DNA from 2 places in the Cobetia sp. Ld8 genome. Region 2 is predicted to be linked to the other one. Evidence: predicted binding sites of a transcription regulator. Region 2 holds the regulator's gene; the other holds the start of a gene.
The links. Region 2 encodes PhoB, which activates phosphate uptake and scavenging genes when phosphate is short. Its sites were predicted from a motif close to TGTCATANNNNTGTCANA; they were not measured.

Region 1 (4,661 bases), on a different contig from region 2:
GTGAAGCCGGCCTCGGGCGGCTCGATCAGATAGATCAGGGCGCCGAACACCGTGACGATGCTGAGCACGGTGATGAAGAACAGCAGGATCTTGCGCCGGCTGCGCGTCATGGCCTCGACCAGCATGCGGCCCTCGCCGACGAAGGCCATCAGGCGCAGCACGCGGAACAGGCGCAGCACACGCAGCACGCGTACCACCAGCAGGGCCTGGGCGCCCGGAATCAGCAGCGACAGCCAGGTGGGCGCGATCGACAGCAGGTCGAGCACGCCGTAGAAGCCCTTGGCCCAGGTGCCGGGATGCTTCAGGCAGTAGAGGCGGACGGCGTATTCCAGCGTGAAGATGATCGTGAAGCCCCACTCCATGATGCGGAACAGCTCGCCGTATTGCGCATTGAGCGAGGGTACGCTGTCGAGCATCACCACGGCGACACTGGCGAAGATCATCAGGATCAGGCCGATATCGAAGGCCTTGGCCGCCTTGGTATCGGATTCGAAGATCCAGTGGAACAGCCGCGCGCGCAGGCGGCCCGTCGCGGGCTCGTAGTCGCTGGGGTGCGAGGGTGTCGCTGGGGGGCTTTGCGGCGTGCTGCCATATTCATTGGCAGGGCCCTGGCGTTCAGGCATGCAGGCTTCCTTGACGGGCGTGACGACGCCGGATGAATGTCAGGGCGTATCGGGGATGTCTCAGTGTGTGACCTTCAGTGACTGCCCGGCCGTTGTCCATCAGCCAGTGGTCTAGCGCCTGGCGGCTGGGCAGTCAGTGTCGTGCTGAGATTCAGCCGCGCAGCGTCGCGAGCAGTGACAGGCTGTGCTGGCCGAAGTCGCGAGTCGCCCAGTCCTGTGAGGCGTCGCCGTCGCTGCTTTCCAGCGCCTCGACCAGCGCCACCGCGTGGATATGGCCGGGATGCTGGCTGGCGGCCAGCCGTGATGCGAGGGCCGACAGGGCGGCCAGCGCATGCGCGTGCCACTTGAGGTCGTCTTTCGCCTGACGGTCGGCGTGGGCATCGAGCGCATCGATGGCGGCGGACAGCAGCGCGCCGGGGTCTGCGGTATCCAGCGTCTTCTCATGCCATTCGCCATCCCGCAGCGCCGCACCGCGCTTGGCCTTGCTGGCATCTGCCGGGCGCAGTGGCAGGCGGCTGGCCAGTGAATCCGCCAGCTGCCAGAGCACGCCTTCTCTCACCTCGGGGGCGAGTCCTTCGCCGCCGGTCAGCTCGAGCTCGATTTCCTGGATGGCCACTTCGCGACCACTGGCCTTCACCGCGCCCAGGTCCAGCGCCATCTCGACGCCGACGGTGACCTGCTCGTCGCTCACATTCTCGTCGCTGCGTGTCGCCTTGACGTCGATCTGCCAGGCATGACGCTCGAAATCGGTGCTGAAGCTGGGCGCGAGTGCACTCAGCAGCTGCTCGCGGGCGCCGTCTTCCAGCGCCTGCAAGGGCGGCAGGTTACGCAGGCCGTCGAGGTCGAGACCGGTCTGGCCCTCGGGCAGCTCCCACTCCCATTCGCCGCGTGAATGCAGCCCGCCATGGCTCTCGCCGCTGGTCTTGAGCGTCTGGCGCAGGGCACCCGTGCTGTCGGCATCCTCACCGCTCTGGCGCAGACGCAGCGCCATGCGCGCGCGCTCCAGCGCATGCTCGGGGGTGTCGAAGTAGGTGTTGGCCAGCCAGCGCCGCCTGGGGGCGACCATTGCCAGTTCTGCAATGCTCGCCAGTGTCTCCAGAATGGCATCGCGATCAATGACGGGTTGAGACAGTGCCAGTTTGAGTTCGATTTCCTGCGCCATGATGGGCACTCCCTGTACGGATGAAAGAAGACAGATGCTGACGGATGAGGATGACAGCGGCGCCAGGACCGCAGAGCCTCCGGCAAGCGTGGTGCATGGTGGTGAAGGCTCGTGTGTCTCATGCTCGCGCCTGGCCCGCGGCAAGGCAAGCTCGGGGAGGGCGGAAGGGCATGCGGGATATCGGCCTGTCGGCCGAATCACACTTATATGACAGCATGATGACATTGAAGTGACAGCAATTGCCTGTCGTCACGTCCTTGGTTATATTACGAACAGTGGATAAAGCCAGCGACCACGGGTCCTGCCGCTACATGACAATCTCTCTTCTGGAATCCTTCGTGTTCCCCCGAACTGCCGCTGTTGTTGCGTAAATGACAACAGCAAGGCGGTATCATGACGTTACGATGAAAGTTATGTGATCGTCACAAAGGCTTTGCTACACTCCGCGCGTCAATCCTTAACGCCGACGGCCACTATGGTAACGACCAACCCTTTCTCTTCGATGTTCGGGCGCTCGCCTTTCAAGGCGCTGCACACCCACATCATCAAGACCGACGAGTGCGCCCAGCACTTGCTGACCTTCTTCGACGCCTGCGAGCAGGGTGATTGGGAGCAGGCAGCCAGCATTCGCAAGACCATCAGTGGTCTGGAGCGTGAAGCGGACGAGTTGAAGACGCAGCTGCGTCTCAACCTGCCCAACTCGCTGTTCCTGCCGGTCTCGCGCTCCGACCTTCTCGAGCTGATCCATGTCCAGGATTCCATCGCGAATGTCACCAAGGACATCGCCGGGATCATGCTGGGTCGTCATATGCAGATACCCACCGCACTGGTGCCCGCCATGCGTGAGTATCTCAAGACTGCGGTCGAATCGGTCTGCCAGGCGCGTCGTGCGTTGGGTGAACTGGAAGACCTCGTCGAGTCCGGTTTCGGGCGCAACATGAGCGAGCTGGTCGACAAGCTGATCAACGAGCTGCATGAGCTCGAGAAGCAGTCTGACGAACAGCAGATCGCCATCCGCCAGACCCTGTTCTCGCTGGAAGCCAGTCTCCCGCCCGTCGATGTGATCTTCCTCTACAAGATCATCGATTGGGTCGGCGATGTGGCTGACCAAGCGGAAAAGGTCGGTACCCGACTGCAGATCCTGATGGCGCGCTGAGCGCCATCAGGACGTCCTGCCATCTGTCCAAGAGTCTTCTATGTCCATCATTGCTCAATACGGCGATGTGCTCGTCATTCTTGCCTGTCTGTTCGGTTTCTTCATGGCATGGGGTGTGGGTGCGAATGACGTCGCCAATGCCATGGGAACCTCGGTAGGTTCCAAGGCGATCACCATCAAGCAGGCGATCATCATCGCCGTGATCTTCGAATTCCTCGGTGCCTGGCTTGCCGGTGGTGAGGTGACTGACACCATCCGCAAGGGCATCATCGACCCGTCACTGCTGATCGAGAATCCGCAGTTCCTGGTCTACGGCATGCTGGCCTCGCTGCTGGCCGCCGGTATCTGGCTGCTGATCGCTTCCATGAAGGGCTGGCCGGTCTCGACCACCCACTCCATCGTCGGCGCCATCGTCGGCTTCTCCGCTGCGGGTCTGGGCGTGGATGCCGTCGAATGGACCAAGGTCGGTCAGATCGCGGCCTCCTGGCTGGTCTCGCCGCTGCTGGCGGGCTCCATCGCCTTCGTGCTGTTCAAGTCCGTGCAGACGCTGATCTTCGACAACGAAGACCCGTTCGCGGCCGCCAAGCGCTACGTGCCGATGTACATGTTCCTGGTCGGCTTCATCATCTCGATGGTGACCATGGTCAAGGGCCTCAAGCATGTCGGCCTGCACCTGAGCTTCGAATCCAGCCTGCTGCTGGCCGTCGTCATCGGCGCCATCGTGATGGGTATCGGCGTGCTGATGGAGCGCAAGGTCGCGCGTTCACGCCTCAAGGAGAAGAATCGCGCCACCGGTGACGACTTCGACTTCAGCGGCGTCGAGAAGGTATTCGGCCTGCTGATGATGTTCACCGCCTGTGCGATGGCCTTCGCCCACGGCTCCAACGACGTGGCCAATGCGGTCGGTCCGCTGGCGGCCATCATCAGCGTCGTCGACTCTGCCGGTCAGATCGGCGCCAAGGCGAGCATGCCGTGGTGGGTCCTCGTGCTGGGTGGCGGCGGTATCGTCGTCGGCCTGGTCACCTATGGTCGTCGCGTCATTGCCACTGTCGGCACCGGCATTACCGAGCTGACGCCGTCACGCGGCTTCGCGGCCACGCTGGCCGCCGCCTCGACCGTCGTGCTGGCCTCCGGCACCGGCCTGCCGATCTCCACCACCCACACCCTCGTCGGTGCGGTGCTGGGGGTGGGCCTGGCACGCGGCATGGCAGCGCTCAACCTGCGTGTCATCGGCACCATCGTGATGTCCTGGCTGATCACTCTGCCGGCCGGCGCGATCCTGTCGATCCTGTTCTTCTTCATGTTCAAGGGCATGTTCGGCTAAGCCGACGCATGATCCAGAGCTGAATTGGAAATACGAGAAAGGCGACCTTCGGGTCGCCTTTCTCGTGTCTGACACATGGATGTCAGGGGGCACCGCTCGCCGCGCAGGCTGCGGCGCTGATATGATGATTCATGGGCATGCCTGACATGCCATTTCCCCTCTCTCCTGCCCGGAGCTGGCTCTTGAACACGCGTTTCCCCTTCGCGGACTGGTTTCGCAACTCCTCTCCCTATATCAATGCCCATCGCGGCCGTACCTTCGTCATTCTGATCGAGGGCGATGCTCTGTCCTCGTCACGACGAACGCAGTTGATACAGGATCTGGCGTTGCTGCATACCCTCGGCGTGAAGCTGGTGGTGGTGTTCGGGGTGCGCCCGCAGGTGGCCGAGGCGTTGC
Region 2 (5,890 bases):
GGGGCGATTGCGTCGTGGGAGCGCGAGCGGTGTCAGGCGGCCGACAGCTGCGCCGCGCAGGCGGGAGTGCTAGGGTGTGGCTCCGGTCAGCCCGCTGGCTGGCCGGTTCTTTTGAGATGACGAGGACGTCGCATGATTGATGCCGTATCGGCGCTGGTCCGCGGGACCCGCATGGTCTATACCCCCGGGCTGCGCCGCTTCGTATTCGTACCGCTGGCGATCAACCTGGTGCTCTACAGCATCACGCTGTGGGTATTGTTCAACCAGTTCGGTGGCTGGATCGATTACTGGATGCTCAAGGTGCCGGCCTGGCTGGAGTGGCTCAGCTGGTTGATCTGGCCGGTGCTGGTAGTGAGTCTGTTGCTGGTGGTGTTCTTCACCTTCAGCCTGGTGACCAACCTGATCGCCGCGCCCTTCTACGGCATTCTGGCCGAGAAGGTCGAGCATCGTCTGGATGGCACCCTGATCGATGATGACCGTGGCCTGATGAAGATCGGCGTCGACTCGCTGGGGCGTGAAATGGCCAAGCTGGGCTACTTCATCCCGCGCATGATCGCGCTGTTCATCATCGGCTTCATCCCGGGCCTGAACCTGCTCTCGCCGCTGTTGTGGGGACTGTTCTCGGCCTGGAGCATGTCGATCCAGTATCTCGACTACCCGATGGACAACCATCAGGTCAGCTTCGGTGACATGAAGCAGCGCCTCAAGGCGCGCTGGTGGCCCTCACTGACCTTCGGCGCCGCGGTGTTCGTCATGACGCTGGTGCCGCTGGCCAATCTGCTGTTCATCCCGGGCGCCGTCGCCGGGGCGGTATTGATGTGGCAGAGCCACTACCGTCAGTTGCCGGCACCGCGTCGTTGAGACAGCCTGTCGCTGAACTGACTCGTCGCTAAGTTGGCACGTCTCTAAGTTGGCACGTCGCTGAAATAGCCGCAGCGTCGTCTGATTGACCAAACGAAACGCCCCGCAGTCGCCTCCTTACGAGGTGGCTGCGGGGCGTTCTGCGTTGGGCTGGCGTCCGGGGCAGATCATCACTGAATCAGCCCATCACTGGGCTAGCGCACTGCTGGCCTGGGGAGCGCTCGCCTGACAGGCGCGCTCGTCGGGGAAGTGACAGCGGAAGCGCGCACCCTCGCCGGGGTGGCTGTCGATCTCCAGATGGCCCTGATGACGAATCAGCACATGCTTGACGATGGCGAGCCCGAGGCCGGTGCCTCCCGTGGCGGTGCTGCGGTCCTTGTCGATGCGGTAGAAGCGCTCGGTCAGGCGCGGCAGGTGCACCGGGTCGATGCCGTCCCCGTCATCTTCCACCTCGACCAGCAGGCCCTGGTCATCCGCCTTCCAGCGCAGGGTGATATGACAGTCTTCGGGGGTGTAGCGCACCGCATTGAAGACCAGATTCGAGATCGCGCTGCGCAGCTCCTGCTCCTCACCGCGCAGTGACAGGCTGGCATCGGCCTCGATGGAGAAGGTGTGGCGCCCCTGGGACAGGCCTTCGGCGTCGTCGCGGATATGGCCGAGCAGGGCACTCATGTCGATGCAGCGACCATTGTCGGACAGCTCGTCGGTTTCCAGGCGTGACAGGGTCAGCAGGTCCTCGACCAGGTGCTGCATGCGGTCGGTCTGGCTCTGCATCTGGCCCAGTCCACGCTGCCAGCGCGGTGGCAGGTCATCGGCGTAATCGGAGTAGGTCTCGAGATAGCCGGCCAGTACCGTCAGCGGCGTGCGCAGCTCATGGGAGACATTGGCCACGAAGTCGCGGCGCATCTCTTCAAGACGATAGAGGCGGGTGACGTCACGCAGCATGACCAGGCGCTCGTTGTCACCGAACAGGGTGATGGAGATCTGCAGCGTCAGGTTGTCAGATAGCGGCGACTGGAGCGTCAGCGGCTCGCGGTAGGCCAGCCGATTGAAGTAGTCGATGAAGACGGGGTCACGCAGATAGTTGGTGATGTGCTGACCGCGGTCGTGGCTGGCCTTGAGACCGACCAGCTGCTCGGCAGCGCTGTTCCACCATTCCATGTCACCGTGGTTGTCCAGCATCACCAGGCCGTCGCGCATGGCCTCGGAGGATTCCTGGATACGGTTGAGGATGCTGCGCAGTCGCTCCTGAGCCTGACGCTGGCCCTTCTGGTAGCGGTAGAGACGATCGAGCAGGTCTCCCCAGACGCCATCGCCGGGCGGCGGCTCTTCATGGGGATTGGTGATCAGCCAGGTGTAGAGGCTCTTCAAGTGCTTGAGATGGACGAACAGATACAGCGAAAGACCCAGCGCCAGGCCCCAGCCCAGATGGCCCAGCAGGCCACCGATCAGGCCGAAGCCACCGGCAAGGTAGCCGAGGCGCCATAGCTCGTTGGTCCAATAGCGCATGAATCCCTCAGGCCTGAGCGCTAAAGCGGTAACCGGTGCCGCGGACGGTCTGGATCAGATGCTGATGGCCTGTGCCCAGCGCCTTGCGCAGGCGACGGATGTGCACGTCCACGGTGCGCTCCTCGACATAGACGTTGCCGCCCCATACCTGATCGAGCAGCTGGCTGCGCGTGTAGGCACGCTCCTGATGCGTCATGAAGAACTGCAGCAGGCGATATTCGGTCGGGCCGACATCCAGCGAGTTGCCGTGGGCGGTGACGCGGTGGCTGGCCGGGTCGAGCATCAGGCCTTCGACTTCCACCGCCTCCTCGACCCCCTTGGGAGTGGTGCGACGCAGCACGGCCTTGAGACGGGCGACCAGCTCGCGCGGCGAGAAGGGCTTGGTGATGTAGTCGTCGGCACCGGCTTCCAGGCCTTGAATCTTGTTGTCTTCCTCGCCCTTGGCAGTCAACAGGATGATCGGCAGCTCCGAGGTGGTCTCGTCACGCTTGAGACGCCGCGCGAGCTCCAGGCCACTGGTGCCCGGCATCATCCAGTCCAGCAACAGCAGATCGGGCTTTTCATCGACGACGATGGCGTGGGCGTCCTGGGCATTGTCTGCCTCCAGCACGCGGTAATCCGCCATTTCGAGGGCAACGGCGATCATCTCGCGAATCGAGGATTCATCGTCGACAATCAGTACGGTCTTGGAGCTCATCGCTAGATCCCATGCAGCAGTCGGCGCACGCGCCAGAATGACAAGTCGATGACGATTACAACCCGCTTATATGACAGCGAGATGACAACTGCCAGCATGGCAGCTTGCACGCAAGCCTGCCAGCCGCCTTGGAGGCGCGGCAGGCAGGCATGAACCGTGGGCTGGGAAGCAATAGAGGGCAGGGGTTGCTTTGAATTAAATAATACTAATGTTTATGCAGGCGTCAGCTCATCGGCCAGGTCGCCAGGGCGATACCGGCGAAGATCAGCAGACCCGTCCAATGATTGTTGAGGAAGGCCTGGAAGCAGGGCGCACGCTCACGCTCCCGGATCAGACGTTGCTGCCAGACGAAGGTGACGGCGGCGGCAGCCAGCCCCAGCCAGTAGAAGATGCCCAGCGCCAGGTGCAGGCCGATGCCGATCAACACCGCCAGCATGCCCAGCTGCAACAGGCCGATCATCAGCTTGTCGGCACGCCCGAACAGCACGGCGGTGGACTTGATGCCCACCTTGAGGTCGTCGTTGCGATCGACCATCGCGTAGGCGGTGTCGTAAGCCACCGTCCACATCAAGTTGGCCGCGAACAGCCACCAGCCGTAGGTCGGCACCTCCTCCAGCGTCGCGGCGAAGGCCATCGGAATCGCCCAGCCGAAGGCGGCGCCCAGCACCACCTGGGGCAGATGATGGAAGCGCTTCATGAACGGGTAGCTGGCCGCCAGCAGCACGGCGATGATCGACAGCAGCACCGTGGTCAGATTGGTGAAGCACACCAGCACGAAGGCGGCCGCGACCAGCCCCCCGAACAGCGTCAGCGCCTCGTGCTCCGAGATGCGACCCGAGGTCAGCGGTCGGTCACGCGTGCGCTCGACATGCTTGTCCCAATGGCGGTCGGCGTAGTCGTTGATCACGCAGCCGGCGGCGCGCATCAGATAGACCCCGGCGATGAAGATCAGCAGGGTCGTGCGCTCGGGAATGCCATCTGCCGCCAGCCACAGTGCCCACAGGGTCGGCCACATCAGCAGCCAGGTGCCGATGGGGCGGTCCAGCCGTGTCAGGGCGAGGTAGTCGGCCAGTCTGGAAGGACGCGAAGCGGCGGAAGTGGATGACGCGGTCATCGGGGCTCCTGGGCGGGTGGTAGTGGGCAAGGGAAGAGAGAAACGTGGCCAGGCTCAGGCCAGCTGCAGCGCGTGCTGGAAGGCCGGCGTGAAGCCCTCCTGCACCAGCACCTTGAAGCGACCATGCGAGAACATCGAGCGGCGCATCCACCGACTGGTGGTGCGGGCCAGCGGCCTGGGACTCGAAAGCACCAGCGGGGCACGGCTGACATCGATGGCGCTGCGGGTCAGGTCGGGCTGGCGAAACAGCCAATGGCCCAGCGAGCGCTCACCCAGCGTCGAGAGGCGATGACCGTGGGCCAGGTCCAGCGCCGCCAGCGAGCGTGCGATCACCCATGGCGTATCGCCATGACAGAGCGCCACTTCGCGTCGCCAGACATGCCGGCGTGGGCCGATGCCCAGCAGGCGTGCCTCATCCAGCCGCGCGGGGCCGGTGTCCTGCAGCAGCAGGCGCACGCGCAGGCCCTGGATTGGCTGGCCATCGCGTTCATCCTGCTGCTGCATGGCGCTGGCAAGACGCTGGGTCAGCGAGTCCGACGAGGAGAGCCACGCCCACCAGCCGGCCGGCATGACACCCTGCAGCGCGGCAGCCGGCTGCCAATGACGGCGCACCGCCGCCGAAGCAGTGGCCATGACGCGCGTGGGCAAAGGCCAGCGAGGCGCAGGCTGGCATAGAGTCTCGGTTGACGAATGAGGCGCCTCACAGGTGGAGGTCTGTGGCGTGAGCGCTGCGCGATGAGGCTCGCCTGCTGGGCATCGGACCACGGTGAATTCCCTGTCAGGATGACGAAATGGCGAGTCTAGCATGGCCGGGCGGCAAGGCCTCCCGCTCAGGCATGCCTGCACTGCTGGCGGGCTGGTATGCTGGGCGCATTCATCGGCGTTCATGACGGACGCTGCTGGCGCTCTTTCATCAGCGCTCCCCTCGGATCGATCTCAGGAGATGGTGCCATGCGCGACCCTCGCACCCTTGTCATCATTGGTACCGGCATGGCGGGCATTGGTCTGGCGCGCGCGCTGCGTGCGCGTGACAAGGACAGCCGGCTGATCCTCATCAGCCAGGACAGCGGCCACGATTACGCCAAGCCGATGCTGTCCACCGCCTTCGCCAAGAAGATGTCGGCCACCGACCTGTCGCGTCAGGCGCCGGTGGCGCTGGTGGACGAGCTGAATGCCGAGCTGCGTACCCATCAACGCGTCACTGCCATCGACGGTGATGCCCGCCAGCTATGGCTGGGCGAGGAGTGTCTGGCCTATGACGAGCTGGTACTGGCACTCGGCGCGGCGCCGCGTCGTCCCTTCCCCGTCGCCGCGGAAGTGGCCTCACGCGTGCAGAGCATCAATGACCTCGACGACTATGCGGCCTTCTGCGCGACGCTGGCGAAGGCCCGCGAGCGCGGGGAAGACGGGCACGTGGTGATTGTCGGTGCCGGACTGGTCGGCTGTGAATACGCCAATGATCTGACGGCCGCCGGCCACCGCGTCACGCTGGTCGCGCCTGAGGAAACTCCGCTGGATGGGTTGCTGCCGCAAGCGCTGGGGCAGCGTCTGGGCGCGGCGCTGGATGGGCTCGGCGTGACGCGTCGCCAGGGCGAGATGGTCGAGACCATCGCCGCCAGCTCAGGCGAGGAGGCCGAACGCCAGGCCGCGCCGGTCGAGGTGCGCCTGCAGAGCGGTCGTCGCCTGACGGGCTCCGTGGTTCTGCTGGC

Region 1: the regulator PhoB is predicted to act here: its motif matches at 1,992-2,009, upstream of ACJJV2_RS15150 (CYTH domain-containing protein).

Annotation. Positions count from the first base shown of each region.
Region 1 covers NZ_JBISHF010000008.1:1,014,646-1,019,306, reverse strand. Annotated here, with positions in the region: gene ACJJV2_RS15155 (ion transporter) at 1-623, opposite strand, end outside; gene ACJJV2_RS15150 (CYTH domain-containing protein) at 775-1,785, opposite strand; gene ACJJV2_RS15145 (TIGR00153 family protein) at 2,261-2,941, shown strand; gene ACJJV2_RS15140 (inorganic phosphate transporter) at 2,982-4,265, shown strand; gene argA (amino-acid N-acetyltransferase) at 4,448-4,661, shown strand, end outside.
Region 2 covers NZ_JBISHF010000009.1:284,288-290,177, forward strand. Annotated here, with positions in the region: gene cysZ (sulfate transporter CysZ) at 133-861, shown strand; gene phoR (phosphate regulon sensor histidine kinase PhoR) at 1,048-2,370, opposite strand; gene phoB (phosphate regulon transcriptional regulator PhoB) at 2,378-3,067, opposite strand; gene ubiA (4-hydroxybenzoate octaprenyltransferase) at 3,291-4,181, opposite strand; gene ACJJV2_RS17480 (chorismate--pyruvate lyase family protein) at 4,236-4,814, opposite strand; gene ACJJV2_RS17485 (NAD(P)/FAD-dependent oxidoreductase) at 5,133-5,890, shown strand, end outside.